One region of the Bacillus sp. FJAT-42376 genome, then DNA from elsewhere that is predicted to be linked to it. Evidence: predicted binding sites of a transcription regulator. Region 1 holds the regulator's gene; each other region holds the start of a gene.
The links. Region 1 encodes Rex, which represses fermentation and respiration genes when NADH is low (regulators of the CRP and FNR family bind a similar motif). Its sites were predicted from a motif close to TTGTGAAATATTTCACAA; they were not measured.

Region 1 (9,958 bases):
ATGCTTCATTCCAGGGAAACACTTCTTTTTTGTCCGCAAAAAGGACCGTACATTAGAGAAACCTAAATGTACGGTCCTTTTATCATTCGCTCATTTTGCCTGTCTGACCTGACATTAAAGCTGAAGCTCTTCCCATTCATCCATCAGCTCTGCAACAGAGGAAAGGTGCTGTTCATTTTCACGGCTGAGGTCCTGAAGCTTTTCATGATCCTGATAATTGGCCGGATCTGCCAGCAGCTGTTCATTTTCCTCGATCTTTTCTTCCAGATTGAAAATTTCTGTTTCGATCTCTTCAATGCGTCTCTGTCTTTGGCGCTCGAGTTTCTTTAATTCCTTTTCCTGCTGGTAGCTCAGTTTTGTCTCTTTTTGATCCTGAACCTTCTCCGTTCCGGCTTCCTCCTGCTGCTTGAGGGAAGCAAGTTCCTCCTGCTCCTGCTTTTTCTGAAGATAGTAGTCATAATCTCCAAGGAAAAGCTCCACACCCTGTTTGGACAGCTCGCATACTTTTGTTGCTATCCGGTTGATGAAATAGCGGTCATGGGAGACAAACAGGATGGTGCCGGGGTAATCAACAAGGGCATTCTCCAGAACTTCCTTGCTGTCCAGATCCAAATGGTTCGTCGGCTCATCCAGAATGAGCAGGTTCGCTTTTTCTAGCATCATCTTGGCCAGGGCAAGGCGGGCTTTTTCTCCCCCGCTGAGTGCTGAAACCGGTTTGAGCACATCATCTCCGGAGAAAAGAAAGTTCCCAAGTACAGTTCGGATTTCTTTTTCCGGCTTTAATGGATACTCGTCCCAAAGCTCATTCAGCACACGCTTATTCGATGTAAGCTCTGCCTGTTCCTGATCGTAATAGCTGATCTTCAGTGATGAGCCGTAGCGGATTTCTCCTTCGATGGATTTGAGCTTTCCAACGATGGTTTTTAACAGCGTGGATTTTCCAATTCCGTTTGGACCGACAAGGGCTAAGCTGTCTCCGCGGTCTGCAGAAAAAGATACATTGGAGATGGTCGGTTTGTTTCCGTCATAGGAAACAGACAGATTGTCCACTTTCAGCACATCATTTCCGCTCTGCTTTTCAATGTCAAACCGGAAAACCGCCGATTTTTCGTCTCCTAAAGGACGGTCCATCATGTCCATTTTCTCCAGCTGCTTCCGTCTGCTTTGCGCGCGCTTTGTCGTAGAAGCGCGTGCGAGGTTCCGCTGGACAAAATCTCTCAGCTTGGCTGCCTCGTCCTGCTGTTTTTCATAAGCCTTCATATCACGCTCATAGTTCTCTGCTTTCTGCTGCAGATAGCTGCTGTAATTCCCGAGAAACTTGGAGGACTGCAGGCGGGAGATTTCATACACCTGATTGACGACTTTATCCAGGAAATAGCGGTCATGGGAAACGATGAGAACGGCGCCTTTATAGCCTTGAAGATATTGCTCCAGCCAGGAAAGCGTCGCAATGTCTAGATGGTTGGTCGGCTCATCCAGAATCAGAAGGGCAGGACTTGTTAATAACAGCTTTCCTAGTGCAAGCCGCGTTTTCTGCCCGCCGCTCAGTGTTGAAATAGAAGTCGAGTGATCAAAATCGCCAAACCCGAGACCATGGAGAATCGAGCGGATGTCGGCTTCGTACTGATACCCGCCCCGTTCTTTAAACGTGGTCTGCAGGTGGTCATACTCCTTCATGATCTGTTCGAATTGAGGACTGGCCGGATTGATGTCGGCCATGTCGGATTCCATTCCCCGCATTTTCCTCTCCATTTGCTGAAATTCGCTGAAAACAGTCAGCATTTCATCCCAGATGGAACGGGAGGATTCGAGTCCGGTATTTTGAGCCAGATACCCGATAGTGAGATCCTTTGGCTTGATGATTTCACCGGAATCATACGATAATTGCCCTGAAATAATTTTCAAAAGGGTAGATTTTCCCGCTCCGTTTCGGCCGACAAGAGCAATCCGGTCCCGTGTTTGAACTTCAAGCTTTATATTGGATAATATCGGCTCAGCTCCAAAAGATTTTGTGAGCTGCTGAACTTGTAATAGAATCATACGCTTTCACCTCATGTATACTAGCTTAAGTGTAGCTTAACTGCCGTTTGCCGGCAACCTTGCCGTCTGCCCGTTCAAAAAATGTTGCCATTCGTAAACAGACAATCCCGAAAAAATAGTGTATAGTTTGGGTATGACTCTATGAATGCCCATTTTTCCCCACTTTTTTTAAGAGGGCAGTAAAATGTTCCATGAAACACTGGTCAGGGAGATTGAATTGGAAGCGCTAACTTAAATGAACGTTTAAGAAAATAGATTAGAATGGGACGTCTGTCCCAAGATTTGCATCAAGGAATGTGAGGGAAATTGTAATGAATATTGATCAATCCAAAATACCGCAGGCGACCGCCAAGCGATTGCCTTTATACTATCGTTTTTTAAAAAACCTTCATTCTTCCGGAAAACAGCGGGTTTCATCAGCTGAATTAAGCGATGCGGTAAAAGTGGACTCGGCTACAATCCGCAGAGACTTTTCTTACTTTGGTGCTCTCGGCAAGAAGGGCTATGGATACAACGTGAATTATCTGCTCTCCTTTTTCCGGAAAACACTCGATCAGGATGAATTGACGAAGGTCATTTTGATTGGAGTCGGAAACCTGGGGACAGCATTCTTGCACTATAATTTTTCAAAAAACAATAATACAGAAATCTTTGCCGCATTTGATGTCGCAGAAGATAAAATTGGCACAACGGTTGGAGAGGTTCCGATTCATCATCTGGATGAATTGGAGGAGAAGCTTCCGGAAGGAGCACCGGTCGCCATTTTGACGGTACCGGCACCGGCGGCCCAGTCCATTACAGACCGGCTCATTTCCATTGGGGTGAAGGGAATACTGAATTTTACCCCCGCAAGACTGAATGTGCCGGATCATATCCGCATTCATCACATTGACCTTGCCGTGGAGCTGCAGTCCCTTGTCTATTTTCTAAAGCATTATCCGAGCGAAACATCTGTGTAAAAGGATGGATGGTCCGATGAACGAACGGGAAATGTCGGTGTATGAACATATAGAAGAACTCCGGAAACGAATCATCATCGTTGCGGTCTTTTTTGTTGTGGCGCTCGCTGCAGGATTTTTCCTCGCAAAGCCGCTGATTTTATTTTTGCAGCAGACGGATGAAGCGAAGGATATTACGCTGAATGCGTTCAGGATTTCGGATCCGCTTTTCCTGTATATGAAATTTGCTCTCATTATTGCGGTCATTTTGATATCCCCGCTGATTTTGTATCAGCTATGGTCATTTATCAGTCCCGGTTTATATGAAAGAGAACGGACGGCTACGCTAAGCTATATCCCATTAAGCGTCTTTTTGTTCCTTGCGGGCCTTTCATTCTCTTATTTTGTTTTATTCCCGCTGGTGATCCGGTTTATGACAAGCCTTTCGTCTGATCTCGGGATCAGCCAGGTAATCGGAATCAATGAGTACTTTCAGTTCCTGATCGAACTGACCCTTCCGTTTGGCCTGCTCTTTCAGCTGCCGGTCATCATTATGTTTTTAACAAGGCTTGGGATTGTGACACCGGTTTTGTTGAGGAAAATCAGAAAATACGCGTATCTCTTTTTGCTAATCGTTGCCGGGCTCATTACCCCGCCTGATGTCATTTCACAGGTGGTGGTCATGTTTCCGCTGATTCTTCTGTATGAAATCAGCATCATCGTCTCTCATCGGGCGCACCGGAAGTCTCTGCAGATCCAAATGGAGGAAGAGGCAAAGGAACAGCTGTCTGAATAAAAATAACCTGCCCGAATGGACAGGTTATTTTTTCTGGGCACTTTTCTTAAGCTTTAAGCCAAACCGGAACATCCGGATGGCCACGGCAAAATCAAAAGTGGCAATCAGCATAAGAACGATGGTCGGGAAGTTCCAAATACCTTCAGAACCGCTGTTCACAGCAATGACTGTAAACAGAATCCCCATCGCGAAATAAAAGGCGGCAAGTGCGCCGGGACGTGCTCTCATAAAAAGTTTCCTCCAATGATGCTTTGCAATTGTTCAGCGTCTTTCATCATTCGCTCAATGTCATCACTGTAGACGTATTGAATCACGACGACTATGGTGTTCATTGACAGATGGGCGATAATCGGAACGATGATGCGCTTTGTTTTGACGTAAAGAAAGGCAAAGGTGAATCCCATAGCCGAATAAAGCAGAATATGCGCCGGGTCCCGATGGACAACAGCAAATATAACCGAACTGATCAGGGCGGCCAGGATGAAATTGGTCCGCTTATAGATCGTTCCGAAAATGATTTTGCGGAATACAATTTCCTCTAATACCGGTCCTGCAATGGACACAACAAAGATCATGAGCGGCGTGACTTTTACAATATCCATAATCTGTTTCGTGTTCTCGGAGCCCGGTTTAATGCCGAGAAGCTGGGATTCAATATTTGCGGCAATCACCTGGGCAAGAAATGCCAGGAAGATCCCGCCGATGGCCCATGCAGCGGATGAAGCGGGAGAAGCCGGTTTTCCCCTTAGATCATAGTCGCCGCGGTCTTTTCTCAAGAGAAGCAGGACAACGATAACCCCGATGGCAAAACTGATGATGTTCCAGTAGCCGATCACCTGGCTCCGGTCCACTCCGAGCTGAAGCAGCAGCGGGTAGCCAAAATAGCCTGAAAACAGCATAATGACATATGTAAGCAGAATATACCAATAATGTTTTTTCACCATTAATCTCCTTTGAAATCCGCAGACAGCCATACCTTTTATCCTGCTCCTGAATGCGGCAAATGATACGGTTTCTTTCACCAAACCCAATTGTACCATATCCTTATCCGTTACACGTATCAGGAACATCGTTGAGTGCGTTTACAATTGTTGAATTTCGTCGAAGAAAAATTAAGTGGTTTTCACTTGAAATTCGTAAAAAGTTTATATAATATAGACTTGTGTGTTAGCACTCAACCTGAACGAGTGCTAATAAAATTAAACTACATATGAAATTGAGGAGGGTGTTTCACTTGTTAAAGCCACTAGGTGATCGTGTAATTATTGAATTGGTTGAATCTGAGGAAAAAACAGCAAGCGGCATCGTGCTGCCTGATTCTGCGAAGGAAAAACCGCAAGAAGGTAAAGTTGTAGCTGCTGGTACAGGACGCATTTTGGATAATGGCGAAAAGGTTGCTCTTGAAGTAGCTGCCGGCGATCGCATCATCTTCTCAAAATATGCTGGAACTGAAGTTAAATATGAAGGTACGGAATACCTAATCCTTCGTGAGAGCGACATTTTAGCGGTTATCGGCTAATCGATACAACCGGATAACAAAAATAAAACGATAAACAATTCCAAGGAGGTATTTTTCATGGCTAAAGAAATTAAATTCAGCGAAGAAGCTCGCCGTTCCATGCTTCGCGGTGTGGACGCGCTTGCAAATGCCGTAAAAGTAACATTGGGACCAAAAGGACGCAACGTCGTTCTTGAAAAGAAATTCGGTTCTCCGCTTATCACAAACGATGGTGTGACAATCGCGAAGGAAATCGAGCTTGAAGATGCTTTCGAAAACATGGGAGCAAAGCTTGTTGCTGAAGTAGCAAGCAAAACAAACGACGTAGCGGGTGACGGTACGACAACTGCAACGGTTCTTGCGCAGGCAATGATCCGCGAAGGTCTTAAAAACGTTACAGCCGGCGCTAACCCTATGGGCGTGCGTAAAGGTATCGAGAAAGCTGTTACAGCTGCAATCGAAGAGCTTCAAGCAATCTCCAAGCCAATCGAAGGCAAAGATTCCATCGCTCAAGTAGCAGCGATCTCTTCTGCTGACGAAGAAGTTGGACAATTGATTGCTGAGGCAATGGAGCGCGTTGGAAACGACGGCGTGATCACAATCGAAGAATCCAAAGGCTTCACAACGGAGCTTGAAGTGGTAGAAGGGATGCAATTTGACCGCGGCTACGCTTCTCCATACATGGTTACTGATTCAGACAAGATGGAAGCGGTTCTTGAGAATCCTTACATCCTGATCACAGATAAAAAGATCACAAACATCCAGGAAATCCTTCCTGTTCTTGAGCAAGTTGTTCAGCAAGGCAAATCTCTATTGCTAGTTGCAGAAGATGTTGAAGGGGAAGCTCTTGCAACGCTTGTTGTGAACAAGCTTCGCGGAACATTCAATGCGGTAGCGGTTAAAGCTCCTGGCTTCGGTGACCGCCGTAAAGCGATGCTTGAAGACCTTGCGATTCTGACTGGCGGAGAAGTGATCACAGAAGATCTAGGTCTTGATCTTAAATCTGCGAACATCACTCAGCTTGGACGCGCATCCAAAGTTGTGGTTACGAAAGAAAACACAACAGTGGTTGAAGGAGCAGGCGAAACAGACAAAATCGCAGGCCGCGTAAACCAAATCCGTGCTCAATTAGAAGAAACAACTTCTGAGTTCGACAAAGAAAAACTTCAAGAGCGTCTTGCTAAATTGGCTGGCGGCGTAGCCGTGATCAAAGTTGGTGCCGCTACTGAAACAGAACTAAAAGAGCGCAAACTTCGCATCGAAGACGCCCTGAACTCTACTCGCGCAGCAGTAGAAGAAGGAATCGTATCCGGCGGTGGTACAGCGCTAGTGAACGTATACAACAAAGTAGCTTCTCTTGAAGCAGAAGGCGATTCTGCAACTGGAATCAACATCGTTCTTCGTGCTCTTGAAGAGCCAGTACGCCAAATCGCTCACAACGCAGGCCTTGAAGGATCTGTTATCGTTGAGCGCCTGAAAAACGAAGAAATCGGCGTTGGCTTCAACGCTGCAACTGGACAATGGGTAAACATGGTAGAGGCTGGAATCGTCGACCCTACTAAAGTAACTCGTTCAGCTCTTCAAAACGCTGCATCTGTCGCAGCTATGTTCCTGACTACTGAAGCAGTAGTAGCCGACAAGCCTGAAGAAGGCGGCGGAGGCATGCCAGATATGAGCGGCATGGGCGGAATGGGTGGAATGGGCGGTATGATGTAATTTACATCATCTGCCTTGGAAAAACGCGAAACCTTTTGGGTTTCGCGTTTTTTTATGGAGATCATTTTTTTATTAATAAAGTGAGAACGGAATGATACCATTGAGGTGAAGCAACGTAAGCACAGGGACGGTTCTCGTGCTGCCCCGAAGCAGTAGAACCGTCCCCATGCTTCAAGAGAAACTCCATTAAAAGTGCGAGGATTTTGAGTGTTATGTTTAAATGATAAGGGGGACTTTCAATGAATTACGTACAAGTTCGTGTAGCCAGACCAACAAACAAATTACAAGAAATTGTTCGATTTTATGGAGAAGGATTAGGATTAAAACAAATTGGACAATTTCAAAATCATGAAGGCTATGATGGAGTTATGTTTGGTATTCCTGATGCAGCCTATCACCTGGAATTTACTCAGCATATTGATGGAAGTCCGTGCCCTGCTCCAACAAAAGATAATTTACTTGTTTTCTATATTCCGATTCAAGATGAAATTCAGCGTATACAAAGCCGTTTGACAACAATGGGCTACAAAGTAGTCGAACCTGAAAATCCATACTGGAAAGAATCTGGTGTCACAATTGAAGATCCGGATGGCTGGCGTATCGTTCTAATGTGTACTAAAGGAATTTAGTCAAAATACTACATGTGAAAATCGCGAAGCCCTTGAGGTTTTGCGTTTTTTTTGCTCATACGCTGGGATTTATTTTGACTCCGCTTCTAATTTGATTATTTTCTCTTTTTCTTTAACGGCAATCGCCTTACTGCTATCGATTCCTTCTATTTCATAGAAAGCTGTGCCAGCTTAATAATCAGAGGACAGATCTTTGCTGTCTTGTTTGATTTCCGAATATACCCAACTTTGTCTATCTTCCATATAAGGCTGTCGCTCTCCCATTCTTTTTCTGTAACGATATCGTTTACACCTCTATATACTTAATAAATGGATAAGCTGCATAAATCGATTGCAGAGCAAGTAGCAAAGGAAGAGGTTTCTCCATATCTTTTGGGAGGCCTCTTTTTCATTTCCCCTAAATCATGCAGACAGAATATCTTCTATTTTCCTCAGTTTTAATAATTTGCTAAATAACCCAAATTAATTGTCGGTTTTTACCGCTCCTTTACGTTTTTATAAACGGTTTGTAATAAGTCCTTATTACTCTCTTTAAATTGAGCCCGTAGAATCATTTGTGAACAGATTATGAAGGAGGAATTACCTTGGATAAGAATCATGAGTTGCACCAAACAGGTAACGAGTATGATAAAGCACGCAGAACCTTCTTGAAATATTTCCTGGCTGGATCTGCGGTTATGGCATTAGAGACGTCCGGAATTTCCCGTTTGACGTCCATGGTTTCCCGTGCGCAAGCGGCAACAGCGCTCCAGCCTTATGCTGCAACACAAACGATTGGAAAGGGATTCCCGCAGTCTGTTGCATCAGGAGATCCTACGCCGACTGGTGCGATGCTATGGACCAGGGTCGATTCTTCTATGGAGACTGGTTTAACAAATAAAGAATTCTCAAGCGAAGTGATTTATTGGCTTGAAAATAAAGATTCAAACGATGCTTCTTTAGAAGAGGGCATTAATCAGGGTAAATTCATTATGTTTGAAATAAGTAAAAAGGCAGATTTTTCTGAACTGGAGATGAGAGGATTCTCTCCAATCTGGAAGGATCATGACCATGTCGTGCGTGTTGATCTGGATGGCAAGCTTGATTCTCAGCAAACTTACTACTACCGTTTCGTTACGAAAAGCGGACTTGTCAGTAAGACGGGGCGTTTTAAAACATTGCCGCAAGAAGGGGCAGATGTTCAGTCTGCATCCATTGGCTATGTGTCGTGTCAGGATTACACCAACGGGTATTTTAGCGCTTTAGGCTATATGGCGGATGAAGAGATGGACTTTTTCCTGCATCTTGGGGACTACATCTATGAGTCGGTCGGCGACGCTGCCTATCAAGGGAATCTCGATGACCGCCAAATTAAACTTCCGAGCGGGCAAAGTAAGGCGTTTACGATTCAGGACTATCGTAAGCTGTACCAGACGTACCGAATGGACAAGGACCTGCAAAAGCTGCATGAAAACCATGCGATGATTGCAATCTGGGATGACCATGAGTTTGCCAATGACACGCATTATCCGGCGGTTGCACCAGATGATAATCCAGAATCCGATCCCGCACGCCGCCTTGTTGCGAACCAAGTTTGGTTTGAAAACATTCCGGCTCGTGTTCCATACAACCCCAATGGAACGTTTGAAGATACTGTTAAAATTTACCGTTCGATCACCCTTGGAAACCTTGCTTCCATCATGATGACGGATGAACGGCTTTACCGAAGTGCGCACCCTTGCGGACAAGGTACGCTGGATCGTTACTTGGCAGGGGGCTGTGAAGATATTAACCTTTCCAGTCGGACAATGCTTGGGAAAACGCAAAAAGAATGGTTCCTTAACGAGCTGAAAAATGCCAAAGGAACATGGAAGATCTGGGGCAATGAAGTACAAGTTACACAATTAAAGGTTCTGGGCAGGTATTTAAACCTTGATGCGTGGGATGGCTACGCTTATGAAAGACAGCAGATTGCCCAAACGGTGCTGGACAACGGAATTAAAAACTTCCTTGCGCTGACAGGTGATTTCCACACGTTTGAAGCTTCCTATATGCAAAGTGATTATAAGCGCACTGGGGAAAAATTCGGGGTGGAGCTTATGGTTGGTTCTGTTACATCAAGTAATTTAAGAGAATCTCTTCGAAACTCCCTGAATTCAATACCGGATGTATCCAGTCCGATCCCGATGCCCGCAGCGGATGAGCTCGTTAAAGCTCTGAAGGGGAAATTCAATGCAGGAACAACCTTTACGGCAGAGCTGCTGTTTAAAGAGCTTCAAAATATCGTCAAATTGGAAAATCCGTGGATTGAATTGTTCGACAGTACGGCACATGGATATGCTGTGCTGCAGCTCAGCAAGAC
Region 2 (9,958 bases), 1.1 Mb from region 1:
ATGAACATGAGAAGGTTTTTTTATGGGAAGATTCAAAGTGTGTTTAAGTTGGAGGGTCACTTTGCAGGTTTTCTGATAAGAGGAAGGAATGGATGGGGAGATCATAGTGAAGGCAGTTCTTCTTTATCCTGCCATTTTAATTCTTCTGTGAAATGCTTGAAGTTTTCTTCATAAGGAGGAGAAAAATGACTTAGAGTTTTGTTTTTATAAAGGATGGGGCATACAAGGTTCTTTACTAGATAAGGATAGCTGCTCCATTTATAATCTTCTGCCTGCTTAACAGCCAGCGCTTTATAAGGATTTAAGTGGATATATCGGGAAGTGTTTAAAAATTTAGAGACGGTACTAATCGGTTCAGCAAAATACCTTCCTTCAAATAGATGCCCCTTGTGCTTATGCCGGAAATTGAAGTACCGGGCATATCGGAAATTAATCTGCTTCATGATAACATTTGGCTGGTGATCCATTACTTCAATGAGGAGATGAACGTGGTTTTTCATTAAGCAAAACGCATGTAGTTTGAACGGATATTTCTGCTGAGTTTCCTCCAAAATGGTCAGATAGCGATCCTTATCACGGTAGTCCTCAAACAATGACCATTTTCTAATAGCTCTTGAAATAATATGATAGGTCCCATCCTTATACTGACTCCAATTTCTTGCTCTTGGCATAAAACTCCACCTTTCTGCATTATTCTCATCAACAATTCTACAAAAATAAGATAACTCCTTCCCGGCTTCGATTAAAATTGAACGAACTTAGAAACATAACGATGGCAGGGAACGCTCTGGAATCATTGTGATGTCCGGGAACAATGTCCGGGAAGGCCGCCGCAACCCTGTGATGTCCGGGAACAATGTCCGGGAAGGCCCCGAAACCGTTTGATGTCCGGGAACAATGTCCGGGAAGGCCCCGCATCCGTGTGATGTGCGGGAACAATGTCTGGGAAGGCCCAAAAACCAGGTGATGCCCGGGAACAATGTCCGGGAAGGCCCCGAAACCGTGTGATGTCCGGGAACAATGTCCGGGAAGGCCGCCGAAACCCTGTGATGTCCGGGAACAATGTCCGGGAAGGCCCCGAAACCGTGTGATGTCCGGGAACAATGTCCGGGAAGGCCGCCGCAACCCGGTGATGTCCGGGAACAATGTCCGGGAAGGCCGCCGCAACCCCGTGATGTCCGGGAACAATGTCCGGGAAGGCCGCCGCAACCCTGTGATGTCCGGGAACAATGTCCGGGAAGGCCGCCGAAACCCGGTGATGTCCGGGAACAATGTCCGGGAAGGCCGCCGCAACCCTGTGATGTCCGGGAACAATGTCCGGGAAGGCCCCAAAACCAGGTGATGTCCGGGAACAATGTCCGGGAAGCCCGCCGCAACCGTGTGATGTGCGGGAACAATGTCCGGGAAGGCCGCCGAAACCGTGTGATGTCCGGGAACAATGTCCGGGAAGGCCCCAAAACCTGGTGATGTCCGGGAACAATGTCCGGGAAGGCCGCCGCAACCCGGTGATGTCCGGGAACAATGTCCGGGAAGCCCGCCGAAACCGTGCGATGTCCGGGAACAATGTCCGGGAAGGCCGCCGCAACCCGGTGATGTCCGGGAACAATGTCCGGGAAGGCCGCCGCAACCCGGTGATGTCCGGGAACAATGTCCGGGAAGGCCCCGAAACCGTTTGATGTCCGGGAACAATGTCCGGGAAGGCCCCAAAACCTGGTGATGTCCGGGAACAATGTCCGGGAAGGGCGGCGAAACCCAGCGATGTCCGGGAAGGCCGCCGCAACCCTGGGATGTCCAGGAACAATGTCCTGGAAGGCCGCCGCAACCCTGTGATGTCCGGGAAGACACAGGAAACCCGGTGATGTCCGGAAACGCCCCAAATATTCCAATACCCCAAACCCCCAGTAAATCCTGCGATGTCCCGAATCACCCCCCGGCCTTTCTCTTATTTTATAAAAAATACCAAATTAACCAATAAAACCTAGTATAATAAAACCAGAATCATCCAAAGGAGGGCGTTATGGATTTTCCGGTATACATATTTGGGCTTCACCCTCATTTCCTCCTTGAGAGTCTGGCATATTTTATCGGATTTCGGGTTTATCTTTGGACGAAGCGTCCTAGTGAGATGACGAAGGATACGGGGATGTGGATTGTAGTGGGAGTGGTTTTGGGGGCTGCTGCCGGATCAAAAATTTTATATTGGCTGGAGGACCCGGGAGCGACTGTCCAGCATTGGAATGACCCTGTATACCTTTTACAGGGGAAGACGATCGTGGGAGCGCTTATAGGTGGACTGATTGGTGTAGAGCTGACAAAGAAGCTGGTGGGATGGAAGTCCTCGACTGGTGATGATTTTGTTCTTCCTCTCATTGTTGGGATGATGATTGGCCGGATTGGCTGCTTTCTGACTGGGGTGGAGGATCATACTTTTGGAATGGAAACGTCTTGGATCACAGGGATGGATTTGGGAGATGGGGTCAGGCGCCATCCGACGGCTCTTTATGAGATTGCTTTTTTGCTGCTTTTGCTTAGTGTGCATGGGTCCTTAAAAAAGAGGGGCGGATATTGGGAAGGTTTTTATTTTCAGGTGTTTATGTTTTCGTACTTTCTATTCCGGTTTTTGATTGATTTTATTAAACCGACGCCAGATTTGTTTTTGATGATGAACAATGTGCAATGGGCTTGTCTTTTCGGGATGCTTTATTATGCGAACTTGATGAGGAGAAAATCGGCGCAGACGGAGAGGGGAATGTTTCATGCCTAACAGGCCGTATTTATTTTATGATTTGACGAACAGTATTTGTTCTACATGTTTAAGAAAAGTAGAGGCAAAGGTCATTATTCAAGATGAAAAGGTGTATCTGGTGAAGCATTGTATGAAGCATGGACGGGAGAAAGTGCTGATTTCAACGGATGTGGAGTATTACAAAAAGTGCCGCGAATTTATAAAGCCTTCGGAAATGCCGTATCGCTGGAATACGCCGATTAAGTATGGATGTCCGTATGACTGCGGGCTTTGTCCGGATCATGAGCAGCACAGCTGTTTGACGGTGCTTGAGGTGACGGAGCGGTGCAATTTGAAGTGTCCGATTTGCTATGCGGAATCAGGTCCTGATAAGGGGCGCTTTCGCTCTATGGAAGAGATCGAGTTTATGCTGGATGCAATCATTAAAAATGAGCGGGAGCCTGACATCGTTCAGATCAGCGGCGGAGAACCGACGATTCATCCTCAGTTTTTTGATATCTTGGATTTAGTGAAATCCAAACCGATTAAGCACATTATGCTGAATACAAATGGGCTGCGGATTGCGAATGATCCGTCTTTTGCGGAGAGGCTTGCCTCCTATGCACCTGGTTTCGAAATTTACCTTCAGTTTGACAGCTTTGAAGAAGAAGCTCTTTTGGAACTAAGAGGGGTGGATTTAAGGGAAACAAGGCGGAAGGCCATTGAGCATTTGAATGCATGGAATCTTTCGACGACTTTGGTGGTGACGCTGAAGAAGGGCCTGAATGATCATGAAATCGGTAAGGTGATTCAGTATGGGCTTGAGCAGCGCTGTGTCAGGGGCGTTACGTTTCAGCCAATTCAGGCTGCCGGAAGACTGGAACAGTATAACCCTGAAACGGACAGACTGACGCTCAGTGAGGTACGCAGGCAGATAATTGATCAGTCGGAAGTGTTTAATCAGGAGGATATTATTCCGGTACCGTGCCACCCGGATTCCCTGGCCATGGGATATGCGCTAAAGCTGAATGGAAAAGTAACACCGCTTACCGGGATGATTGATCCGGATATTTTGCTTCAGGGAGAGAGCAATACGATTGTGTTTGAGCAGGATGAGAATATCCGGAATATGATTTACAAATTGTTTTCTTTAAATCATTCGCCTCAGTCGACTGCTCTGTCACTGAAAGATTTGCTGTGCTGCCTGCCTAAGGTCGTGCTTCCCGGACAGATCGGTTATGACAATGTTTTCAGGGTGATTATCATGCAATTTTTGGATGCATATGATTTTGATGTCAGGTCGGTTAAGAAATCTTGTGTTCATATTGCGCATCCTGATGGGAGAATTATTCCTTTTGATACATACAATTTGTTTTATAGGGATGACAAGGAGCAATTGCTAAAAGAGATACAGGCTGAGATTGAAACGGGAGTCAGGCTATGAGGTGATTTTTTAATAGGGGTGACTGATTATGAGTGAAGAAAATCAGCATAAGGGCGGAGAGAAGAAGAGAGGCGTCCTGGATAATGCGGGGATAGGATTTTTCTTAAGTTTTTTCTTCTATATTGTTGCGATTATGGGATTTCAAAATTTATATTTAGGGCCCATTCTGCACGTAATCGCCCTTTTTGTCAGTTTTGGAGCCGGGTACAATCGTGTGGGGCAAGGTCTGCTGATTGCAGCGGGAGTCATCATTTTGCTTGTGGCGGCTTGTTTTGGATTTGTTTTTTTACAAATGGGGTAAAAAAATGAGGCCAGTCTCATGACCGGCCTTATCTTTTATTTCTCAAACAAACTGGTGCTGTGAAGCGGCTGTACACGCGCTTTAGGATCCATGTAAGCTTTTGCGTTATTGACAGCAGTCGGCGCTTCTCCGAATCCGCTGGCAATCAGCTTCACTTTTCCGTCATACGTACAGATATCTCCGGCTGCGTAGATGCCTTCGATGTTTGTTTCCATTTTTGAATTCACCACAATATTATTCTTTTCGATATTTAAATCCCAGTTTTTGATTGGTCCCAGAGATGAAACGAATCCGAAGTTGACGATTAAGTCATCAATGTCGATGACTTCTTTGCGCTCGCCTTTTACTTCCTGAAGGACGACTTGTTCGATGCGGTCTTCGCCGATAATTTCCTCAGGAATAAATGGTGTCATGACTTCTACTTTTGAATTCATCAGCTGCTCAACGCTGTGTTCGTGGGCACGGAATTTGTCGCGGCGGTGAACAAGAGTAACTTTCTCCGCAATAGGCTCGAGCATGAGGGCCCAGTCCAGAGCCGAATCTCCGCCTCCGCAGATCATGACACGCTTACCCGCAAATGAATTCAGGTCATCAATGAAATAGTGCATGTTTTTGCCTTCATATTGTGCAGCATTTTCAAGTTCAATGCGGCGGGGCTGGAATGCACCATTTCCTGCCGTAATGATAATCGTTTTGGTGTAGTGGACTTCAGAGTTGGTGGTCAGCTTGAATACGCCGTCCGCTTGTTTCTCTACTTCTTCTACAGCCTGTTCCAGGGCAACTGCCGGATTAAACATAGCCATTTGCTCTTTCAGGTTATTGATTAACTCTTGAGCACGTACCTTTGGAAAACCGGCTACATCATATATGTATTTTTCAGGATAGAGGGCAGATAGCTGACCGCCGAGCTGAGGGAGACTTTCGATGATCTTTACACTAGCTTGTCTCATCCCTCCGTAAAAAGCGGTGAACAGTCCTACAGGACCTCCTCCTATAATGGTTATGTCATAAACCTTTGTATCTTCTTTCACCATATAACCCCCTAAATGATAACTATTCTTACTGATATCATATCATATTTCTTTTCGAAGCTCATCTTCCAATAAAAAACGGTAAGTTTTTCCTTAAGCGGCATCAGAGCGGCTTTTTCATGGAGCAAATCGGGCGGGATGCGGGCAGTTTAATTTAGTATCCTACCTTATTTTCTGAATTTTCGCAACAGATGATTTAGGCTAATTATTGCTTGAAAAACACTTCACAAAGGATTAATATGGGTAATAGGCATAATTGTTAATTTTTTGTGAACCATTTTTTTTTCGGTGATTTATTTTTTTGCGCACTAGATAGTGAAGGATTTCACAAAGTTTTTGGCAAAAAACAAAATAAAATGGTGAAAAGAGCAGAAAATATACACAGGTATCATTTTTGTTCTTTTACCGACAAATTAAGTAAAGGTGATGTGATCGTCTTGAGAAAACCAAAAGTAGTGGTTTTAGGTGCAGGTTATGGCGGTTTAATTACAGTTAACCGTCTTTCAAAATTAGTAGGGGTTAACGATGCGGATATTACGCTTGTTAACAAAAACGATTACCATTATGAAACAACTTGGCTGCATGAAGCTTCAGCCGGTACGCTTCATCACGATAAATGCCGTTACCAAATTAAAGATGTAATCAGCAGCCGTGTGAACTTCGTACAGGATACAGTAACAGCAATCAAGCCGGATGAAAAGAAAATCGTTCTTGAAAAAGGCGAGCTTGAGTATGACTATCTTGTTGTATCTCTAGGATCTCAGCCGGAAACCTTCGGAATTCAAGGCTTGAAGGAATATGCTTTCGGAATTACGAACATTAATGCTGCACGTCAATTGCGTGAGCATATTGAACTTCAGTTCGCAACGTATCAGACTGAAGAAGTGAAGCAGGATGACCGTTTGACAATTGTTGTCGGTGGAGCCGGATTCACAGGTATCGAGTTCCTTGGAGAACTTTCCAACCGTGTGCCGAAGCTTTGCCGCGAATATGATATTGATCCTAAGAAAGTCCGCATCATCTGTGTGGAAGCTGCTCCGACGGCTCTTCCAGGATTTGATCCGGAACTTGTTGAGTATGCAGTTAACCATCTTGAGCGCAAAGGTGTAGAATTCAAAATCGGTACTGCGATTAAAGAATGTACGGAAGATGGAATCGTCGTTGCTAAAGATGACCATATGGAAGAAATCAAAGCTGGTACAGTTGTATGGGCTGCAGGGGTTCGCGGAAACAGCGTTGTAGAAGAAGCTGGATTCGAGAACATGCGCGGACGCGTTAAAGTTACTCCTGATCTTCTTGCACCTGGCCACAAAGATGTATTCATCATTGGAGATTGCTCATTGATTATCAATGAAGAAATCAATCGTCCATACCCTCCAACTGCACAAATTGCGATGCAGCAGGGAGAGACTTGTGCGAAAAACCTATCCGTATTAATCAAAGGCCAGGGAGAAATGGAAGGCTTTAAAGCTGACATTAAAGGTACAGTTGCTTCTCTTGGTGAAGATGATGCAGTAGGAACTGTTTTCGGCAAAAAGCTTGTTGGAACGAAAGCATCATTCATGAAAAAGATGATCGATAACCGTGCACTATACATGGTGGGCGGACCTGGTATGGTCATGAAAAAAGGAAAATTCAAGTTCTTTTAATAAGCAGTCTGCGTTAAAGCATGCTGTTGATTTATAACATTTGATGCGGAAATCAGCAGCAAAGTTTAACAGAACCAATAAGTAAGGAAAGGCAAAAGCTTATAGCTTTTGCCTTTTCTTATTTTTGGGTACATAATAAAAGCATTATATTATTTGATGGAATGACAGGTAGAGGAGTGGCATCATGACAAGTAAACGGGGAAATGTCTGGCTGGCAGCTGCGGGGATTGTAACCGATGAATCAAATAGGTGGCTTGTTGTAAAAAAGAAATATGGCGGTCTGAAGGGCAAATGGTCCCTGCCGGCTGGATTTGTGGATGGAAATGAGACAGTTGATCAGGCAGTAATCAGAGAAATATATGAAGAAACGGGAATTAAGGCGGTCCTCAATGGAATTGTTGGGGTGAGATCTGGCGTTATAAAAGGCCAGGTCAGTGATAATATGCTTATTTTTAAGCTAAAAGCAGCAAGCAGTGTGATCCGGATTCAGGAAGAAGAGCTCTTTGAGGCGGCATTTATTCCTTATGAACAGTTAAAAGCTGATCCGGACTCATCCTTGCTGATTACCGCATTGGGTGACAAAGATATGGATCCTAAATTAACGTTATATGACCAGCTTGATCCGGGGGAGCAATTTAACTACTCCGCATATAACTTATTTTTATAATTTTCAAAAAAATAAGAAAATTAAAGAAAATAAGAGTTTAAGCCTGATGTATTCGCTTTCATTGGCTCTTTTGTCATCTTATCTGCCTTTATTGTTGACAAGATACCTGATATCTTAATTAACAACAGATCATAAAGGGGAGATCACAGATGACATTGAAAGCTGAAAAAAGAGAGTGTCCATATTGCTCAGGCAAAGGTTATTTTCAGTTGCTTCTTGGCGGTACAGAAACATGTGATTGCTGCAATGGAACTGGAAAAAAGTCTTGAAATATAGAAAATTCAGGGAAATTCATATTGACGTATCTAATGCGCTTTCAGTACACTGAAATTGGTGTATTGGAGGTGTTTTAGATATGATATTGCCGGTATTTATTATTTCCATTGTCTTATTTTTTGTCTTGTTCTTTGGCATTGGATTTATCTTGAATATGCTGCTCAGAATGTCATGGATCATGGCGGTCATTTATCCGATCGTTTGTATTTTGATTATTGATGATGGAACTGCCGCCTCTTATTTCAGTGCACCGGGAGAATCTTTTCCGGCACTTTTAAAGAAGGTCGTCTCGCTTCAAGGTGTGGATATTACCATTTTAGCAAGCGGTCTTGCAGGTGCGGTCTGTTCAGGATTTGTCATACAGGCATTAAGAAAAAAAGGATATCAGATGTTCTGAAGCTTCCGGCTGATGCGGAAGTTTTTTTATTTTGGCAGGGTAAAGTCCGCACGACCCGTCTTTTGTTACAAACATTTCAATTCCTCTCTTTAAGAATACTTTTGTCATTGATTGGGAACAAATAGCTTAGTGAGAGGAGTGTGTAACATAAAATGAGATTCTTTGGAATATGGGCAAGACGTTTGGTGATGACGCTGCTATTCGCAGCTGCCCTGGCAACAACGTTTGAAGCTGTGTCTGGAGTAAAAGCGAGAGAACTGACTCAGGATTTATATCATGCATATGCAAGTCATAATGGAGAAAACGATTCTTTCCGGTTGTTTGGATTGTCACTTAAATGGCTGCCTGTCCGCCATGCTTCATCCGTTCAGACCATATCGGGTTCGTTATTGAAAAAAGATGAAAAGCTGGAAACGGCTTTTAACTGGGAACAGTATCCTAAGCATAAAGTGGTTGCTACCGGCTATACGGCAGGCTACGAATCGACAGGAAAAAATCCGGGTCATCCGGAATATGGGATTACATACTCAGGTGTTAAAGTAAAGAGAGATCTGTTTTCTACGATCGCCGCCGACCTTACTGTTTTTCCAATTGGAACTGTGCTGTTTATTCCTGAATATGGATACGGTGTGGTAACCGATAAAGGGGCTGCGATTAAGGGAGATCGCCTTGACTTATATTTTGATACCGTGGCGGATGTTTATAAGCATTGGGGCAAGAAGGAACTGGATGTTTATGTGGTCAAAAAAGGGGATGGAAGCTTTACTGAACGAGAATTGGCCAAGCTGAATGAAAGCGAGTCCCTTCAAGTATTCAGGCAGCAGTATACCCATCCGAATCGGGAATATTGAAAAAGGCAGCTGGAGTTCAATCCGGCTGCCTTTTTAATCGAATATATTCCGTATGTATGAGATTTCTTCTTTAAAGAAGGCCGGATGCAAAATGGAAGCAAGTTCGGCAAGACCTTCATAGAGTCTTGGAGAGGGTCTGCAAAAATGTGCTTCTTTCAGCAAAAGAACCCGCCCGTTTCTTAATGCTTTCAGATTGGCAGAGCCGCTGCGCTTCTGGACATATTCAATTCTCATTTTTGACTCTTTTACGCCAACCCACACGAGAAAAAAGTAGTCAGGATCTCTTGAAAGGACCTCTTCCCAGCTAGTCTGAATGCTCGCATCCTTTGTCTTGGCAAATATATTTTCAGCACCGGCGAGGCGGCTCATTTCCGTTAGCCAGTTTATTCCGCCCGGTGTAAAAATCGGCTTCGGCCACCACTCAAAGTATACAGATGGCCTTACAGACAGTTCATCTGATTTCATTTTGAATTTCTTCATAATCAAGCGGAAGGCATGCGTTTTTTCCTCTGCCTGTTCCAAACGCCCCGTTCTTGCTCCGAGCCTCAGTAAATCTTCGTTAATTTCTTCAAGTGACTGAGGATTAAAAATCATATACGGCAAGTTTCGCCGCTCTA
Region 3 (9,958 bases), 780 kb from region 1:
AAAGCACAATCCCCCCTTCCGTCGGACAGGTGCCTGCGCATAGGTTTGTACCCGAACCTCTTGGTACAATCGGGACGTTGTATTGTCCGCAAAGCTTTACCACCAGTGACACTTCCTCAGCAGACCTTGGTGATACGACCGCATCGGGCAGCGCCTGAAAATTCGGTGTTGCGTCATACGAATACACAAGCCTGCTTGCCTTCGAGTCCTCCACGTTGCTTTTGCCGACAGCATTTATCAGTTTTTCTTTGAATTCTAAGTTCAGCATAGCGATCCCCCTGTAAAGGTAAGCGTTTTCTCTAAGTATAAAAGAAAGCGGGTCCCGCCATCTATGTAGATTCCTCTAAAAATAGTGGTGGAAACCCGCGTTTATTTTGGATGTTTATCCATAAAGATGACAGCCAGATAGAGAATGAGAGCGTCATTAAGCCTGGAAGGGTTCAGTCCTGTCAGATCTTCGATTTTTTTCAGCCGGTAATGAAGCGTATTAATATGGATATGAAGAGCTTCGGCTGTTTTCTTTAAAGAATGATCCATTTCAAACAGCACAATCAATGTACGCAGCAGGTCCTCCTCTGGCAGCATGGGGGCGAGGGTGCGTTCTATATACTCTTTTTTCGTTTCAGAAGAGATGTCACCGAGCAGCATTTCAATCGTCAAGTCTTCATCGAAAATAATCCGCTGCTTCCCCCGAGGTGAGTTCAATGCGCGCTCTGCCTGTGCATAGGAAGCAGACAAATCAGCGGAGGGGACAGCCTTTCCGGCTCCCATCAAAACCCGGGTCTGAAGCTTTTCCTCCAGATACTCGTGAATGGCTGCAGCCCGGCTTCTCGCATATGCCTTGTCCCCAGCCTGAAAGACCATCACAATCCGGTTGTTGCCCCATTGGACAAAAAGATCGGCCGGGTAACTGTTCTGCCATGTTTGAATCACAGAAGCAATGTGTTTAAAGTGGAGATCTTCATCGGGCAAAACGGCGATCGCCGCCATTCGCGGAACGGTTAGATCTACATTCAGCATCTGGGCGCGGTCCATAAAAGACGGAGTCCATTTCTTCAGCTCAATCCAGTCAAAAACAAAGGCTTCCCGGGTCCGGGCTTCCCAATTTAATTGGTCTGTATAGTAATTTTCGTTCACAAGAAGCTCAGTCATTTTCCGGATGACTTCTCCGAAAGGGGATATGTTTTCAGGGATCCCGGTGATGCCGATCACGCCGGCCACTTCTCCCTGAAAAAATACGGGAAGGTTGATTCCCGCTTTGACACCCGCAAGTGTCTGTTCATCTTCTTTGGAAATGATGACCTTGCGCTTTTCGCGCGAAGCCATTTTCGCCCCTTCATGGAAGTCGCCCATCCGGCTGTCATCCGTGCTTGCAATGATCGTTCCTTCAGGAGTTACAACGATTACATCCTCCTCAATCACCTTTTTGACTTCTTCCACAATTTTAGCGGCAAGGGCAGGCAGCAGCATCGTACATCCTCCTTTTCAATTTCTTCTGCGCCCATTATACCAAAGACGGCTCTTGCGGAATCATCCGCGGCAGGAAATTATGCTGGAGGTGGTATTGGGTCCGGTAGCTGGAGGTGGTGGGTGGAAGTGGCGGGTGTTAGGGAGCGGTTGATGGTTGGAAGTGGCGGGTGTGATTGGGAGTGGTCAACAGGGACAGGGTGCCAGTCCCGCTCTGCTTCACCGCAGCGGGGGAAGGAGACCAGGGTGTGCCTAAGCCTTGCAGCACAAGGACTTGCAGTGGAAGGTGCCAGAGCTTTCGTACGGTAAAATATCAGGGGACTGGCACGGTGCCAGTCCCGCTCCGCTTCACCGCAGCGGGGGAAGGAGACCGTGTGCGCTTGAAGCCTTGAAGGACAAAGACTTGCAGAGGAAGGTGCCAGAGCTTTCGTACGGTAAAATATCAGGGGACAGACCCCGGCCGGGCCCGGCATTTTTATCTCTGCTTTAACAGGCCCCATCTATCACCATTCCTCATACCCGCGCGGAGCATAATAATGAATAAATCCCTGATCCTCAGATAGCTGTTCACTTTTTCTCTTCTCTTTTTCGGATACGGTAAAGATTTCTATTTCATAGTCTTCGGCCAATCGGCGGGTTTTCTTCATCCACTTTCGCGACCAGTCATCCATCATGATTTCAGAATACTGAAAGTCCTCCCACATAAAACCGTCAATGTAAGGAGCTGTCTTCTGCAGGGTTCTCATCCCCCAATTCTGAATGACGGAAATCTGGCGGCTCTCAAGCTCTTTCAAGAGTTGAATCAGTCCCGTCTGCTGGCGTCCCATCTCTTTCGGGTCATCAATGAAATAATCATCAATGTCTCCCACCGTATCTAAAAACACTCCATCCAGCTGTTTATCTATAATCTGATTTTTTATTTCTTCCAAAAGTGTGCTCCGGTAATGATCGGATGTCATATTCATTAAATATGCATCCCATTTCTTTATATAGACCCGTTCTCCATGATCGCCTCTATAAAAATCCTGATCCTCAAACTGCCGGAACAGTTCTTCGTTCCACTTGTCCGATTCCATGGAATTGATATATCCATATACAAGTGTTCCGTTTTCCTGGATTTCGGCTATTTGTTTTTTCGTATAGTAAACGGGTTCGATGATGACCAATGGATACCGCGACATTTCTTTCACTACAGCCCGGGATGGTTCATCATAGTAAATTTTATAAGAAGAAATCTCAAAAAGCTGGTTCCTCTGTTTATTTATAAGAAACAAAGAGGATCCGAGAATGATAAAAAGTATAAGTGTGGCACAGCCTGCGAGCAGTACAAATTTTCTATTCAATGGGTTCATCCCTTTATAACCGTTCTTTTTTTAAACTTACCATACATTTCTCTTGAGTCTATTAATATGTATGCTGCAGATGAGGATCTTTGGCTTTTGAAAAAGGGATGCCGGATATGGCAAAAAAAGCTGCGATGTCGGACAAGAATGCCGGACATGGAGAAAAAAGCTGGCGATGCCAGGTAAGAATGCCGGACATGGCAGAAAAAAGCAGTGATGCCGGACAAGAATGCCGGGCATGGAGACAAAAGCTGGCGATGCCGGACAAGAATGCCGGACATGGAAAAAAAACCGGCGATGTCAGGCAAGAATGCCGGACATGGAGACAAAAGCTGGCGATGCCAGGCAAGAATGCCGGACATGGCAGAGCACCGGCAACTCTCATAAAAACAGTAACAAAATAGTCATAGATTATCATGGGTTCCCATTGGAAAATAATCACAGGTGCAGTAAAATATAAATGTGAATTAATTCACAAACGAGAGCATTATAACAAACCAGAGCTTAATAACAAACCAAAGCTTAATAACAAACCCAAGCATCATAGTAACCCAGCTTTACACCAAACACCAAACACATGTCTAAACACTAAGGAAGGATGAAGCCGAATGACAGGCGTACAAACTAGCCGGGTTGTACTGATTGGGACAGGATCTGTTGGAGCGAGCTATGCGTTTGCTTTGATGAATCAGGGGATTGCGGATGAATTAGTGCTGATTGATATGAATGAAGAGAAAGCGATGGGCGATGTGATGGATTTGAATCACGGGAAGGTGTTTGCGCCGTATCCGACCCATGTTCAGTCCGGCACCTATGAAGATTGCCGAACCGCTGATTTAGTTGTGATTTGTGCGGGTGCGAATCAGAAGCCTGGTGAAACCCGTCTGGACTTAGTGGATAAAAATTTGAAGATTTTCAAACAGATTGTAAGCAGAGTAATGGATGCCGGATTTAATGGGATTTTTCTTGTGGCAACGAATCCTGTCGATATCCTGACGTATGCGACGTGGGCATACAGCGGCCTGCCGAAAGAGCGGGTCATCGGTTCCGGAACGATTTTGGATACAGCAAGATTCCGATATGAATTGGGAGAGTATTTTCAGGTGGCCCCAACTAATGTCCATGCGTATATCATTGGCGAGCATGGCGACAGTGAGCTTCCGGTATACAGCGCAGCTGATGTCGGGGGGGTTCCTGTTTTAAAGCGGATCGAGCGGGATGCGTCCTATAAGAAAGAAGATTTGGATGAAATTTTTATTCATGTCCGGGATGCGGCATACGAAATTATTAAAAGAAAAGGGGCTACGTTTTACGGGATTGCGATGGGGCTTGTCCGAATTACAAAGGCTATTCTTCATAATGAGAACAGTGTTCTGACGGTTTCCTCTTTGCTTGAGGGGGAGTATGGAGAAGATCGGGTTTATATCGGGGTTCCGGCTGTGATTAACCGGGAGGGCATTAGAGAAGTGATTGAACTGGATTTGAATGAGGAAGAGAAAAAGCGGTTCAGCCATAGTGCAGAGGTGCTGAAGAATACTTTGAAGCTGCATTTTGATGAGGAAAACGAATAAAAAAAGAGAGGCATTTCTGCATGAAATGCCTCTCTTTTTATTAATTCAATGTTCCCATCCGTTCAATAGGAGAAAATCTGAATTTGGCTTCCCCGATGACTGACTTTTTGGAGATGCAGCCGAATACACGGCTGTCCATGCTGTCGCGGCGGTTATCCCCCATTACATAGTAGGATCCGGCGGGAACCCTGATTGTCAGGTTTTCCGTCAGGTTTTCGCGTGGAACAAGAATGCTTTTATTTTGTTCTAAATAAGGCTCTTTATATATTTTACCGTTGATGGTTAAGACATCATTTTTAATTTGGACCGTGTCGCCTGGAAGTCCGATGACCCGCTTGATGTAATTGTCTTTGGAGATCGGCGAGTGGAAAACGATCATATCAAAGCGCTCGATCCTGCTGATTTTGGATACGATAATCTGGTTATCGCTTTCAAAAGTCGGCATCATGGACTTTCCTTTCACCATGACGGGGGTAAAAATAAACTGCTGGCAAATCATGGCGACAATGACAGCGGCTAAAATACTGCTGAGCCAGGACCAGATTTCTTTCTTTTTCCGTTCTTTCATGTAAACGCCTCCTGTTCTTGCTTGGCTAAAAGGCAGAATGCAATGTTCCTTTTTTCTATTTTACATGTTTTTGGCCAGGAAAGATATGAGCGGTTCCCCCTTTTACCAACTTTTTAAACATATTATCTGCGATGAGACAGCAGGAGTTCCGTTCCTCCTGTATGTGTCCGTTTTAACCGGGAGATCCTGAATCGTTATCAGAGCCTGCTTAAAAGGTGGAATTACCTCAAGGAAAGTAGAGTATATGTATTTGTTTTACGAGAGAAATAGAGTAATGTGTATAAAGTGGATAATAAATATCCACTTTATACTTCGTTGATTAGGAATGGAGATGGATCCTTTGCAAATGAAAACCGGAGTGGAACAGGCCGTATACGCAATTCTTATGCTGACTTTCTTACCTGAAAAAGCGGTATTGCCTGGAGAAGTCATAAGCGGCCAACTGGGAGGATCGCCGACCTATTTTCAAAAACTGCTCAGAAAGCTGGTCAGTGCAGATTTGATTGCTTCTGTTCCCGGTAAGAAGGGCGGCTTCCGTTTAAAAAGAAAACCGGAGGATATTGCAATCTATGATGTGTACATGGCGATTGAAGGAAAGCAGTCCCTTTATTCATCAACCGGAATCTTTCATGACATGCTTAATATTCAGGATAAAGAAATCGACTTGCTGTCCAATTTAATGGGAGAGGCTGAATCATCATGGAAATCAATATTAAACCGTGAAACAATCGGATCCCTCAATGAAGAGATTCACAAAAAATGCCCTAAGGAAAGCATCGTAAATTTGCGTGCGGCCATTCATGAAAAAATGGTGGTCTAAAATAGGAGGATGAAACATGGAAAACTTAGATAAATATTTTGACTTATTTGATCAGTCCAGAACGAGTGAAAAGGCAATGGAAGAATTGAATGCTCTTTTTTCAGATGACATGGTTTTCGTTTTAAATGGGGACAAGAAGTCCGGTATTGAAAACTGGAAGCTGTTTATGAAGTTGGTGTTTACCGAAAACAGCGATATTAAACATATGTATGAAGGCTGGAAAAAAGCAGAGGGTGCTGATCATTACGAAACCCAATGGGCGGTATGCGGAAAGCATTCATCAGGGCGGGTGTTCACTCAAACGGGCAAGGACATAGCAAAAGTGAATGAGCACGGCAAGATTGTTTATTTAGAAAATGTGCCGGACAGCAAGGATATGTTTCATACCTATAAAACGCTATAAAGGGATGGGAAGAAAAGAAGAGAATAATAAGCACATGGACTCGGTGTCCATGTGTATTTTTACATAGGTGCCCTAATGATATGCCCCTTCCAGACCTATGTCAGTCATCAGCTATTGTGAGTCTCGATCAGCGGGCGACCGGAATGATGAACAGAGCCGGGCTTATCGGACAGGCCATTCAGGAAAAGCGCTGCCTGAACAGGGTGAGATAGCAGGCTTCCTTCTTTTCCATGTTCCTTTTTAAAATTGCAGTTTTATTTCATTGCTAGTCATCGCCCCATCTCTAAGGCGAAAAGGTAATGCCTCCCGTCTGCTGAAGCAATCTAAAACGTTTTCTCCCACAGTTAAGGTGTTCTCGTCAACCAACCAGTCCAATACGGCGATGCTAAAGGTTTTTGAGGCAGCAGGCTATAGACGGAGCGTGTTTTTAGAGAACCTGGATGAAGGGGATCCTGAATTTTTTATTTCAAATGGCGTCCGCCTATTGATATTTCTCATTCCCGCCCAATAGGCGTAAGATGATAGGAAAAGGAGAATGGCAAGGGAGGATGGAAAAATGGAGGAGAACATCAACCGCGTTTTCCCCTCGGCATGGTATGCGGTCGCTTATTCATCTGAGCTGACAAAAAAGCCGGTCAGAAAAAAGGTCATCGGCCGGGAAATGGTGCTCTACCGCGACCAGCAAGGCGAGGTGAAGGCGCTGCATGCGTTTTGCCCGCACAGAGGGGCCGATCTGTCACTTGGCTGTGTGAAAAACGGAGAGCTCATGTGTGCCTATCATGGCTGGAAGTTTGACGGAGACGGAACGTGTTCAGAAATTCCGTCCCAGCCGGATAAACCAATCCCGAAATTTGCCCATACGGCGGCATTTCCGGTGACGGAGGAAGCCGGCCTCATTTGGGTGTATCCCGATTATGAAGCAGAGGAAGTTCCTGATTTTCAAGTCATTCCGGACATCAAGGAGAGCAGGTACCGTCTCTCTCCTTACAAGGCTCATTGGGATGCCCATTTAACAAGGGCTGTCGAAAGTGTCCTGGACGTCGCTCATTTGTCCTTCGTTCATAAAAAAACAATCGGCCGGAACTCGAATACCGTCTTTCACGATCTTCCCTACACTCACGAAGGGGACAGCATTATGATTCAAAACGGAGGCGGTCTTCTTGAATACCGGTTTCCTCAGCAATGGATTTTAAGGCCCGCCCATGACACGAAACATGCCTTTATTAACTATGTGACGTTTACACCTGTAGATGAGGAAGAAACGATGATTTTCGGCTATGCCGGGAGAACATTCGCGAAAAAGGTGCCCTTTATGGATCGGGTTTTTTCAAAATACAGCCTGAAAATCCTCGACGAAGACAAATCCGTTGTGGAAAGCCAGCACCCGAGACCGATTCCCGAAGCACTCCGGATGGAGGCGCACGTTTACGCAGATGGCCCGCAAATCGCCTTCAGAAAAAGATGGTTTGAATTTCTGTCGCAGGAAGAAAAAAAGATCAGCCTGGATGAGGGTGTGAAGGTATATTAAAGTTCAGAGACTGCTTTCGGGCAGTCTTTTGCTATGGTGTTTTTTAGTGGGAAAGTCCCGTAAAAAGAATCAGTAAAGGTATAATGATTCATTATTGCGATTATTCAAAAAATATACTTGTTTCACTGAACGAAGTAAGTTACATTATAGAAAATGGAAGATAGAGGAAGAGATTATGAGGATTGGCAATAAAGAGTTAATAAAGGATATTAACCGGAATCTCGTATTGGAAACGGTTCGTCTTTACGAGCCGCTCAGCCGTACGGATGTGTCTAAAAGGGCTGATCTGGGCCTGTCCACCGTTACGTCGATCGTGGACCGGCTCATGGAAGCGGACCTTATTTACGAGAAAGGAGAAGCTGTTTCGACGGGAGGAAGGAAGGGGGTTTTACTCCGATTCAATCAGAACTACGGCTTTACAGCGGCTATTAAATTGGAAGAATCAAGGCTGATTCTGTCCATTACAAATCTTGCATCAGAGATTCTATTAAAAACGGAGCAATCGTTTGAACCCGGAGCATCAGTAAAAGAGGTCATGACACTGCTTATCCGGTCACTGGCATCGGCACTGGAGCAGCTGCGTTTATCTCAGGACCGGTTTCTTGGAATCAGCATCGTGTCATCCGGGCTGATCAGCGACAAGGAAGGCAAGATTATCCGTTCGACTCTTCTCGGCTGGGAAAATGCGGATGTCTGTACTCCTATTCAGGATCATTTTCATACTCCTATTTTTTTATCAAACAATGTAAACGCTTACACATTAGCGGAAAAAGAATTTGGATTCGGCTCCCGGTTTACGAGTTTCATATGCCTCTCGATTGGTGCCGGCATTGGAGCGTCGTTTTCCTTTGGACAAAACCTGTATACAGGGCATCACGGAGGAGCGGGAGAAGTGGGGCACACCATCCTCTATCCGAATGGATACCAGTGCCATTGCGGCCAGAGGGGCTGTCTTGAAATGTACGCCTCAGAACGTTTTTTTCAAATTGCGGGACCTGAAACAAAACGGGAGTATCCGGAAAGTCCGCTTCACAGCTTTACTTTCGATGAGGTATACCATCAAGCCGGCTTGGGAGACAGGCTGGCATTGGATTTGTTTAAAGAGCTCGGAGAGAATGCGGGATTCGGGCTGCTGAATCTAATCAACCTGTTAAATCCGGAAGCCATCATCTTAATTGGCGAAGGGGTGAAAGCAGAAAGATTTTTCCTGCCGTATGCACTGGAAAAAGCGAATGAAAATTTCTTTGGAAAAGCAGGTTTGTCTACGCCGGTTTTTGTTTCCCGGCTCGGGGATGACGCATGGCTGAAAGGAGCTTCTCTTTTTGCCATTAACCATTTATTTGCCCCGCCTATTTATAAAAAAAGTGAGCTTTTCAGCTGAATATAGGAGGAATGAGAACGTGGATAAAAGATGGAAGCGTTTCGCACTGGCATCAGCTGCTGCATTAAGTATCGGGGTTTTGAATACGCAGGATGCCGCAGCAAGAGAAAGCACCGCCACCCAAAAAGGATCGGGCCCGCTATACTGGATTTCGTATGAACATCAATTTACGAACAACAGCTTTCTGCCGGAGGACCGATGGAAGCAAAATATTGACTGGATGGCGAAGAATTTTCAGCCCTATGGATATGATATGGTTTCAACCGACGGGTGGATTGAGGGGTCAACGAAGCATACGGAGAACGGATACATCCTCTCTCATAACGACTCTTGGGAGCATAATTGGAAATACTGGGGGGACTACATCCACTCCAAAAATATGAAGCTCGGAATTTATTATAACCCTCTTTGGGTCACACCGGCAGCTGCAGAAAATGAACAGGCAACCGTTATTGGCCGGCCGGATATCAAAATTAAAGATATTGTGAATACCGATGACCGCTTTAACGGCGGACAGCCCAATTCACTTTACTGGGTGGATGTAACGAAGGATGGGGCTAAGGAATACATCCAGGGGTACGTCAACTACTTTAAAGAACAGGGAGCAGACTTTTTAAGAGTGGACTTTCTATCCTGGTACGAAACGGGAACCGATAAAAACGTCGGCAATGTTGGAATGGCTCATGGCCGTGAGAATTATGAAACGGCTTTGAAGTGGATGGAGGAAGCAGCAGGAAAAGACATGACGCTGAGTCTCGTTATGCCGCATTTGAAGGAACACGGGAAAGTGGAGCTGAAATATGGTGATATGGTCCGGATTGATGAAGATGTGTTTAATGGAGGATGGGATCATATAAGCGGAAGAAGGCAGGGCTGG

Region 2: a site for Rex is predicted at 5,714-5,731, ahead of yumC (ferredoxin--NADP reductase 2). Genes of this name have one in related genera too.
Region 3: a site for Rex is predicted at 3,271-3,288, ahead of CEF21_RS07155 (L-lactate dehydrogenase). Genes of this name have one in related genera too.

Annotation. Positions count from the first base shown of each region.
Region 1 covers NZ_CP033906.1:620,260-630,217, forward strand. The annotation lists gene CEF21_RS03215 (ABC-F family ATP-binding cassette domain-containing protein) at 115-2,040, opposite strand; gene CEF21_RS03220 (redox-sensing transcriptional repressor Rex) at 2,352-2,999, shown strand; gene tatC (twin-arginine translocase subunit TatC) at 3,016-3,774, shown strand; gene CEF21_RS03230 (YdiK family protein) at 3,799-4,002, opposite strand; gene CEF21_RS03235 (CPBP family intramembrane glutamic endopeptidase) at 3,999-4,715, opposite strand; gene groES (co-chaperone GroES) at 5,009-5,293, shown strand; gene groL (chaperonin GroEL) at 5,351-6,988, shown strand; gene CEF21_RS03250 (VOC family protein) at 7,228-7,617, shown strand; gene CEF21_RS03255 (alkaline phosphatase D family protein) at 8,202-9,958, shown strand, end outside.
Region 2 covers NZ_CP033906.1:3,752,462-3,762,419, reverse strand. The annotation lists gene CEF21_RS18950 (transposase) at 102-671, opposite strand; gene CEF21_RS18945 (hypothetical protein) at 980-1,342, shown strand; gene CEF21_RS21425 (hypothetical protein) at 1,314-1,676, shown strand; gene CEF21_RS18935 (prolipoprotein diacylglyceryl transferase) at 2,018-2,764, shown strand; gene CEF21_RS18930 (radical SAM protein) at 2,757-4,169, shown strand; gene CEF21_RS18925 (hypothetical protein) at 4,198-4,470, shown strand; gene yumC (ferredoxin--NADP reductase 2) at 4,506-5,501, opposite strand; gene CEF21_RS18915 (NAD(P)/FAD-dependent oxidoreductase) at 5,933-7,150, shown strand; gene CEF21_RS18910 (NUDIX domain-containing protein) at 7,335-7,817, shown strand; gene CEF21_RS21420 (YuiA family protein) at 7,967-8,086, shown strand; gene CEF21_RS18905 (YuiB family protein) at 8,173-8,490, shown strand; gene CEF21_RS18900 (3D domain-containing protein) at 8,643-9,341, shown strand; gene CEF21_RS18895 (ABC transporter substrate-binding protein) at 9,375-9,958, opposite strand, start outside.
Region 3 covers NZ_CP033906.1:1,396,977-1,406,934, forward strand. The annotation lists gene glcD (glycolate oxidase subunit GlcD) at 1-268, opposite strand, end outside; gene CEF21_RS07140 (CdaR family transcriptional regulator) at 370-1,470, opposite strand; gene CEF21_RS07145 (endo alpha-1,4 polygalactosaminidase) at 1,971-2,810, opposite strand; gene CEF21_RS07150 (hypothetical protein) at 2,927-3,214, shown strand; gene CEF21_RS07155 (L-lactate dehydrogenase) at 3,419-4,381, shown strand; gene lepB (signal peptidase I) at 4,422-4,949, opposite strand; gene CEF21_RS07165 (RrF2 family transcriptional regulator) at 5,290-5,769, shown strand; gene CEF21_RS07170 (nuclear transport factor 2 family protein) at 5,786-6,172, shown strand; gene CEF21_RS07175 (aromatic ring-hydroxylating oxygenase subunit alpha) at 6,729-7,700, shown strand; gene CEF21_RS07180 (ROK family protein) at 7,876-9,081, shown strand; gene CEF21_RS07185 (CBM35 domain-containing protein) at 9,101-9,958, shown strand, end outside.